3 regions of the Virgibacillus salidurans genome follow, and region 2 is predicted to be linked to each of the others. Evidence: riboswitches for the same ligand, from Rfam matches in the RefSeq annotation. Region 2 holds a riboswitch; each other region holds the start of a gene.

Region 1 (3,165 bases), 760 kb from region 2:
ATACCGGCGATCTTTGATGTTTTCAAAGGTTGTGTAGAACGTATCCAAATGGGATTTGCTTACAGTTTTCGATTCATGTGTCCGCATTCTTAAGAACGTGATATTTACCTGCAGGGGCGTATTCCCCAATAAACGCAGGAGCTGTAACTCCGTCCTTTCCTTTTCCGGCATTAAATTTAAGATGATTATATTAAGTGGACGAATGTCTTGCATCCTTGCCCGATCTTCATCCATCACAAAAATTTTCTCTTGTTTTAATACTTCCGTTGCAGGCAATTCTTTCGGTATGTTTATTGGCAACTGACATCTCTCCCTCCTGCATACTTATTCTATTAACAACGTTAAAACTCGCACCTGTTTATTGCCACACTTCTTCAGAAATTTCTACAATATGGCGGATTTTATCCCATTGCTGATCTTCCGTTAAATCATTACCCTCTTCCGTTGAAGCAAATCCACATTGCGGGCTAAGACATAGGTTATCATAGGATAGATATCCAGCCGCTTCAGCAATTCGCTCTTTTACAAGGGCTTTATTTTCCAGCTCAGCAAATTTGGATGTAACTAAACCTAGAACAACATGCAGATCATCCCTGTTCACATGTTTCAGCGGTTCGAATCCACCGGAACGCCCGTCGTCAAATTCAAGAAAAAGCCCGTCAACATTCAGACCATTAAATATCGTTTCCGATGCCTTATCATACGAACCAGAACTGAAATAACGAACGGTAATTGCCCCGGCAAATATGCATGGTAACCAGAAGATCATCTGGACGATCGGCGATGGATTCATTGATAGCGCGTTTGCATAATTTTTGCAGTTCGGCAGGCTCATACCCTTCCGCGCGGAGCGATTGTTCCCCCTCTTCCGATAAAAAGGAAGCCCATGACGTGTCATCAAGCTGTAAATAGCGGCATCCCGCATCATAAAAAGCCTGAATCGCTTTTTTATAGGCATTTGTCAAATCCCTCAACAAATCCTCAATATCACCATAAACTTCATTATCAATCTCCGCCCGAACTAGGAGCATATTAGGGCTTGGAATGGTCTGCTTGGCAACATGATCCTCTCCTACTTTTCCTCGCAAAAACTTGAAATGATCTAGGAATGGATGATCTTCATTAAAATCAACGTTGCCTGTTACACGAATCGCATGGGCAGTTGTTTCAATGCCATCAAACTTCAATCCAGTGTTTGATTCGAATCCTTCCACACCACCCAAATTTTCTAGAAAGTCAAAATGCCACCATGAACGGCGAAATTCCCCGTCGGTTATCGACGTAAGTCCTGCTTCCTTCTGCTTTTCGACAAGTTTGCTTATTTCTTCATCTTCAATAGTACGAAGCTGCTGGGCGGAAATTTCTCCATTTGCATTCTGGGCTCTTGCCTGTTTAAGGCGTTCCGGTCTTAGAAAACTACCCACATGGTCTGCTTTGAATGGTGCCTTGCTATCTAATTTTGTTGTTGTCATGGTATTCCGCTCCTTTAATCAAAAAAGGCCCCTTCGATTAAGAAGAGGCACTATCATGCGATCATCTTCTTATCTTCCAAGTTTCATCAACTTGCTAGAAGTAGCACCTTGTTATAATAACAGGTTGCTGAAGCGTCACTGGGCTTAGTCCCTCAGCCTCTCTTAATAAGAATCGTTACCTGAATTATTTGAATTACTATACAAACGATAGTAGCATTTTTATAGATAAAAAGCAAGGAAGCATGGACAACCCTCACAATACTAACGACAAAGGGTAGCATGCATACGTGTGTCACCCTATCCACTGTGCAACCGAAATAAGATCTGGAAAAAACATGTCTGCATCTGCTCGTGTTTCTTTCCTATTTCCAATAAGAATGGTCCTAACACCCGCTTCCTTCCCTGCTTCAATATCCGGCTCGCGGTCCCCTACCATATAACTTTGATCTAAATCAATATCATGTTTTTCTGCAAAATCCAAAATCATTTGCGGCTTCGGCTTACGGCAGGCACAATTCGCATGTGGCTTGTGGGGGCAATAAGCGATGTCATCGATGGTTGCACCAAATGCGGCTAAATCTTTTTTCATCTTTGTATGTACTGCCTCTAAAGCAGTTTCTTGCATATAGCCAAGCCCGATCCCCCCCTGATTCGTTACAACGAAAACCTTAAATCCCAAATCATTGAACCGCCTTACAGCTTCGCCTACACCACTTAGCAAATGGAAGTCCTTTGGCTTATTTACGAATTTCACCCGATTGGTGAGTACCTCATTGATTACACCATCCCGGTCAAGAAACATGCCGATGTTCATGACATTACCTTCTTCCATATGTTACTTGCACAAATCAACGGGGAAGCACGGGGCAGCCCTTTTGCTTCCTAAAAAGCAGAAGAGCCGTCCCAGTTCATCCTTAGAATTCCAATTCCTTTGGTGCTTCTCCTTTTTTATTCATAACCCGGATGGCAGTTGGATTAATCTCCAGCAAGACAAGTTCTGGGTCCTCTGGGCCATCAAAATAAATTTTCATCGTGTCATTCCACAGCTCCTTTTTCAGTGCTTCTGAATTATTAAAGGAGACCTTCCCTTGATATTCCACATAATCATCACCAAATCCTTCACCATCGTATCCGAGCAGAATATGCGTGAAAGGATTCGCTTCAATTTCCTCCGCCTTATCCGTTTCCTTGCTCGTTAACGTATAGAGCTTCAATCCTTCATTGAAAAACGTCATGTACCTTGTATGGGGCTTATTATTCTTCACTGTTGCCATCGGGCCAACGTAGCTGCTTTTTAGAATTTTTTCAACGGTTGCTTTGATCTCAGTTTGACTCATTACTATACACTCCTTTTTGTTGCTGGTGTAAATAGTATTCCTTCTGCTCTTGAAAAATAAACATTTTCCTGACTTCAGAAATGGATGTGGCTTGGAATGTATATTACTGTAAAATAAAAAAGGTGACCGCTCTCCCTAAGGTTAGCGATTACCTCTAAATTAAATTACCCTTTCTTAATTATCCTCAATAAGTCTAGCAACATCTTCCCCGCATTTTTTGCATTTTCCTTTAAGCAATATTCCATGCTTGTCGTTATGCATGTCATAATCGACGATAGTAGTTTCCATGCAGTTGACACAAAACACATTGCTAAGAAGCTGCATCTGGATGTCCTTAGGAATTTTAGACCATTTTT
Region 2 (3,165 bases):
ATGATTAAATCCTAATTTCTCGTTAAAGGGAAATTAGGATTTTTGTGTGGGGGAGCACGGAGCGCAAGAGAGCCGTCCCAGTGCTTCTTAACATCAGATAAGTTTATTAAAATGTATCCGTTTGTTTAATGCATACATAATGGGTATCCCAACAGCCATGACGACCAGTTCCCCGGCGGCTGTTGTGAGCCATGTGAATAGAAATGGCAACGCCAATGCAAGGTTGAGTTCAAATGCAATGATGAACATATTGAATGAAAATACCAATGTATTGGCAATCAGCAAGATCCATATATTTTTAATATAACGCGCCAGTACTATGATAATGGATAATGAAATAGCCGAGTGCGCAACGCCAAATATAAGATCATAAATACCTAATGGTGAAAATAATAAATTGGTTAAAGATACGCCTAAAATAATTCCGAAAAAGTATTTCTTATTAAAAACAATGAGGTGGTTAAACATCTCGGAAATACGGAACTGAACATTCGTAAATCCAAAAGGTTGAATAACTACCGAAACTGCGATATATAACGCCGCTAACACTCCGTTTATCACTAAAGTGCGTGCTTTCATTTTTAAACATCTCCTTAGTTTTTTTCCGTGGGAGGGTCTCGAACCACGTTTAACCTAGCCTATAATACCAGTGTTCATGCGCTTATACAATAGCCAATCTGTAAATGTAGTGTAAAAAATTCATATGGTAGAAAATACGTCCATTGTTTTTTCCTCATCCACCTTACGAAATTCTTTAACCATGTGGGCATAATGCGAACGGTTATATCAAATCGCTAATGATATTTACGGATCGGATACACGTAAATCTATATTAATAAAAATGTACTATCTACTATTAGCTTTGTCCACTCTCTTTATTCCTAATTGCGTATATTGAATAGGAAAGGAGAGATAAGATATGTGTTATCACGACCAATGTAAAAAGAAACACGAAGAAGATTGTAAATGTTGCTGTCACATGAAGAAAGAGCATTATCATGATTGCTGCAAAGAAAATAATAACCAATATCATGACAAATGTCAGGAAAATCGTTACGATAGTCAATGCAGAAAATCTAATTACTCCAAGAAGGAATTCTGTCATTGTTGTAACAGATATTACTAAAAATAAGCCCTCCGTTGTGGGGGCTTTGTTTTTTTGCGCCAAGGCATTTCCTCAAAATTAATATCTCCGCCTTCTCACCATTAACAATATTTGTTACCTCCCTGTTTACATATCAAATCTTTCTATAATTCATCGGATGTAAGCATATCATCGCAGTAGATCTCCATGACAGTCGCTTAGAGCTTGCCAGGGACTTAGGAACTTGGGCGCAACACATACGATTAATAGTAAAAACGAGGACGTTGTGGAGAGGGTCAAAGAAATTACCAACGGCGGAGCACATTACGGAGTGGCTTAAGAATTTAGGGTAAAGCAATGTAGCTGTATATGATGGATCGATGACAGAATGGGCAGCGGATAAAGATCTCCCTATGGAGAAAGGTTGATTTAGTGGAAGTATGGGGGAGTCCTCATGCTTTCTGTCTTTACATTCTAAAATATATGTCGCTATTATATGAATTGAGGCGAAAAGTAAAAAAACTATTGACTTAATCGCCAAAACACTGTAAATTATACACAATTACATAAACGAACTTCTTATTAAGAGAGGTGGAGGGTTATGGCCCTTTGAAGCCTCGGCAGCGGGCTCTTTGTGAGTACTGTGCCAATTCCATCAGACTGTGTCTGAAAGATAAGAAGAGGAGTCCAGATTATTCAACCCTCTTCTTATCTTTTGGAAGAGGGTTTTTATTTTTTCCAAGGGAAGAAGTTCCGTCAAAAACAAAGAAATACGATCTAAATAATAACAACAAAAGGAGCGAAACAACATGACGGAATATGGCGTATGGATTATCATTCTTGCGATTGGCTATACCTTTGCATTGATTATTGCCGGTCAATTTGCTAAACGGCGTGTAACGAAGAAAGACAGTTATTTTGTAGGCAATCGAAATTTCAATAAATGGATTGTGGCATTTTGTATAACTGGATTATTTTCTGGTTCTACATATATTTCCATTCTTGAGCTTTCGTATCTAAGCGGGATATCAGCAGTTTGGTATGGAGTTGCGGAAATGGTTCAAATTTTTATTATTGCCTTTTTAATCATTCGTTCATTTCGGAAAAAGATGCTTGTTACTGTTTCTGGCATGATTGGTGATAAATATGGACGAACAGCAAAAGGAGTTGCCGGGGCTATTACCGCCTTTGCGTTTCCCATGTGGTCGGTTGCAACTGCGATAGCATTTGCCTCTGCCATTCACGTGTTTACGGGGATATCCTTGCCTCTATCGGTGGCGTTTACCGCCATTCTGCTTTTCGTTTACCTGCAGGCTGGTGGCATGTGGTCCATCGCCTTTACGCAAACGATGAACATGGTATTATTTGCAGTAATGCTCATCATTGGTGTCACCGCCTTTTTCATAAATCCTGGGATAGACGGCCTCCGTACACTTGCTGTAGAAAGACCGGCTATGTTTGATTTTGGTAGTGTCGGATTGCAGGTTATTGTCGTTTGGTTTGGAACTTTCCTGGTAAACGTCATTCTTGCACAGGCCGCTTTTCAGATGGCACTTTCTTCACGAACACCTGAAGAAGGGCAAAAAGGCTTAATCATGGCTGGATTCATGGCTGTTCCATTCATCGTTGGTGGTGTTTTATTTGGGATTGCTGCTAGCATCATTGTTCCAAATGCACAAACCGGGCTCATTGCGGTTCCTCAGTATTTAATGGAAGTTCTTCCTGCACCGCTTGTAGGTCTGTTTTTCTTAGGCGTATGGGCATGCGCGCTGGGATGGGGAGGTCCGTGCCAATTTTCCGGAGCGACCAGTCTCGGTCGTGATGTCGGCAGTGCACTAAAGCCAGCTGCAACGGAGAATCAGCTGATCAAATATACAAAAATTTCCTTGCTGCTTTTAACAGGTTTAATGATTGTATTTGGCTTAATGCGGACAGAGCAATCCGCTTGGTGGAATGTACTTGCTTGGACCATTCGAAACAGTGCAACATTCGCTCCAGTCGTAGCCGCCCTGTTCTGGCCTGTCGTTACGAAACGTGCTGTTGTTGCGTCTCTATTTACAGGTTTTACAAGTGGATTGTTA
Region 3 (3,165 bases), 610 kb from region 2:
AGCACCTGTGCAAACATTTCACTTAACATCAACCTTGAGATAGATGAATTGTGTGCTAACGTATCCATTATTTTATCTAGATTTCTTTTAATATGTTCTATTTCTTTTTCCAAGCGGTCTAAACGAACAGATTCATTATACTGGGAGGGCTTCCGGTTATTATTTTGTTATCTCCCTTGTATATTTTCTATTATCGTACTGCACGAGTGATCAGTGAATACCAAAAAGTAAGATAATTAAAAAGCGTTTATATTGTGACTTTCAACATTTTTAAAATTTCCAATTCCTTACATAAAAATTATACCATACAGCAGATCCCGCCGTATGGTATAACTCTAAACTTTATCAAATTTTTCCGCCAATGCCTTTAATTCAGCTACCTTATCCGTTTTTTCCCATGGAAACTTAATATCCGTTCTACCGAAATGGCCATAGGCAGCTGTGTTTCTGAAAATAGGCTTTTGTAAATCAAGCATACGAATGATGCCAGCAGGCCGTAAATCAAATATTTCCCGAATGGCTCTTGCAAAATTTTCTTCACTGACGTGACCTGTACCAAATGTATTGACCGCAATGGATACAGGCTCTGCAACACCTATTGCATAAGCGAGCTGTACTTCACACGTTTTTGCTAAATCGGCTGCAACGATATTTTTGGCCACATAGCGAGCTGCATATGCTGCGGAACGATCTACTTTCGTTGCATCCTTCCCGCTGAACGCGCCTCCGCCATGACGGGCATACCCCCCATATGTGTCTACCATAATTTTACGGCCTGTTAAACCTGCGTCTCCTTGTGGACCTCCTATAACAAATCGCCCTGTTGGATTGATAAAATAATTGGTTGTTTCATCCAGTAGATGTCCTGGCACAACAGGTTTGATAACATGTTCAATGATATCTTTTTCAATTTGTGCACCAGTAATGTCCTGATGATGCTGTGTGGAAATAACAATGGTATCTACTTTAACTGGATTATCTTGTTCATCGTATTCAACGGTTACTTGCGTTTTCCCGTCTGGGCGCAGATAGGAAAGAACTTTTTCTTTTCTCATATCTGATAATCGTTTTGATAACTTATGGGCTAGAGAGATTGGCAGGGGCATGAGTTCCTCGGTTTCGTCACATGCATAGCCAAACATAAGACCTTGGTCTCCTGCGCCAATCGAGGCAATTTCTTCATCACTCATTTTACCTTGACGCGCCTCAAGTGCCTGATCAACGCCACCTGCAATATCTGCGGATTGTTCATCGATTGCGGTTAATACCGCACATGTTTCAGCATCAAATCCATATTTTGCTCTTGTATAGCCTATATCTTTAATCGTTTGACGAACAGTTGCAGGAATATCCACATACGTGCTCGTCGTAATTTCTCCTGATACTAATACAAGCCCTGTGGTTACCGTTGTCTCACAAGCAACACGTGCATGCGGATCATTTTTTAATATTTCATCCAGAATAGCATCTGATATTTGATCAGAAATCTTATCCGGATGCCCTTCTGTTACGGATTCAGATGTAAATAAACGACGATTTGCAGCCATACGGCTAAATCCTCCCTTTAATGATGTTACGGAACTCTGTTTATTATTCTATGCATTTTATTATTCAAAGTACCAACTAAAAAAGCCCTTCCTACAATCTGAGGAAAGGGTACCAAAGCCTTTCGCTCTTATTGTTCAAGGAATATCCTTGCATCAGGTGAGCACCTTTTCACCGTAGTGATGGTTGCTGGGTTTCATAGGGGCTGTCCCTCCACCAACTCTGAATAAGAGATCCGTTCGCAATTTAGCTTAACGAAAGCAGCCTTCTATGTCAACTATTTAATAGCTTAGCAGATTGAAGAAAAATTTCCGAAAAAAATCCAATAAATAGTGTGGACTAATGTTAATAATGTGTTATACTATTTACAAATTGATGCATATGATAATTTTATATTTTAAAAAATCATCAAAAGGCGGGTATTTCATATGAAAACGGTAGAAAATGCATTAGACAAAAATATATCTTCCCATAAAAACCTGATTAAAAATGCACCTGTTCCTCGTTTGGTCGAGAATATATTATCAAAAAATGAAGGTGTTCTTACTGCAACCGGGGCTGTTCGGGCAACGACAGGAACCTATACAGGTCGTTCACCAAAAGATAAATTTATTGTGAAGGATGACATTTGTGAGGATTTTATTGATTGGGGTCCCGTTAATCAAGCCATTGATGAAACCTCCTTTAATAAGCTTTACGAAAAAGTACTCACGTATTTAGAGGAAAAAGATGAGCTATATCAATTCAAAGGGTTTGCTGGAGCGGATTCTGCTTACCGTCTTCCAATTCAAGTAATTAATGAGTATGCATGGCATAATTTATTTTCTCGCCAATTATTCATTAACCCGACAAATGAAGAACTTGCTTCACACCAGCCTGAATTCACGGTAGTATCAGCACCGAATTTCAAGGCAGATCCGGCAATTGATGGTACCAATTCAGAGACATTTATTATTATTTCGTTTAAAAAGCGGGTTGTTTTGATCGGTGGAACGGAATATGCCGGGGAAATAAAGAAATCTATCTTTTCGGTTATGAATTATTTACTGCCGAGACGAAATATTTTATCAATGCATTGTTCGGCAAATGTTGGCCCAGAAGGCGATGTTGCATTATTCTTTGGTCTATCGGGAACTGGAAAGACAACGTTATCCGCTGATCCATACCGTCGCTTAATCGGTGATGATGAGCATGGATGGAGTCCAAACGGCGTATTTAATATTGAGGGGGGCTGCTATGCAAAGTGTATCAACCTGTCCGAGAAGAAAGAGCCGCAAATTTTTAATGCGATTCGATTTGGCTCCGTGCTGGAAAATGTCGTTCTCGATGATGAAACACGACTTCCTGATTATGATGATGTGTCGTTAACAGAAAATACACGTGCCGCCTATCCATTAGACAATATTGATAATATTATAAGCCCAAGCGTTGCCGGACATCCGAATACAATTATTTTCTTAACAGCTGACGCTTCCGGAACTTTGCCGCCGATTAGTAAATTAACGAAAGAGCAAGCCATGTATCACTTTTTAAGCGGATATACAAGTAAATTGGCAGGTACAGAGCGCGGGGTAACAGAGCCACAGGCTACATTTTCAGCATGCTTTGGTTCACCATTCC

What was found. Region 2 has a riboswitch for S-adenosylmethionine ahead of KFZ58_RS14875 (sodium:solute symporter family protein). Riboswitches for the same ligand answer to the same signal wherever they lie in the genome.
Region 1: it holds a riboswitch for S-adenosylmethionine, as region 2 does, so the genes downstream of both, KFZ58_RS18350 (5-methyltetrahydropteroyltriglutamate--homocysteine S-methyltransferase) here and KFZ58_RS14875 (sodium:solute symporter family protein) in region 2, are expected to answer to the same signal.
Region 3: it holds a riboswitch for S-adenosylmethionine, as region 2 does, so the genes downstream of both, metK (methionine adenosyltransferase) here and KFZ58_RS14875 (sodium:solute symporter family protein) in region 2, are expected to answer to the same signal.

The regions. Positions count from the first base shown of each region.
Region 1 covers NZ_CP074373.1:3,680,489-3,683,653, forward strand. The annotation lists gene metA (homoserine O-acetyltransferase MetA) at 1-300, opposite strand, end outside; partial or broken gene KFZ58_RS18350 (5-methyltetrahydropteroyltriglutamate--homocysteine S-methyltransferase) at 359-1,472, opposite strand; SAM riboswitch class I at 1,539-1,644, opposite strand; gene KFZ58_RS18355 (D-glycero-alpha-D-manno-heptose-1,7-bisphosphate 7-phosphatase) at 1,765-2,286, opposite strand; gene KFZ58_RS18360 (pyridoxamine 5'-phosphate oxidase family protein) at 2,387-2,809, opposite strand.
Region 2 covers NZ_CP074373.1:2,924,016-2,927,180, reverse strand. The annotation lists gene KFZ58_RS14890 (QueT transporter family protein) at 94-579, opposite strand; PreQ1 riboswitch class I at 588-632, opposite strand; gene KFZ58_RS14885 (hypothetical protein) at 857-1,105, opposite strand; partial or broken gene KFZ58_RS14880 (zinc-binding dehydrogenase) at 1,261-1,412, shown strand; SAM riboswitch class I at 1,661-1,764, shown strand; gene KFZ58_RS14875 (sodium:solute symporter family protein) at 1,894-3,165, shown strand, end outside.
Region 3 covers NZ_CP074373.1:2,312,741-2,315,905, forward strand. The annotation lists gene metK (methionine adenosyltransferase) at 336-1,547, opposite strand; SAM riboswitch class I at 1,673-1,778, opposite strand; gene pckA (phosphoenolpyruvate carboxykinase (ATP)) at 1,974-3,165, shown strand, end outside.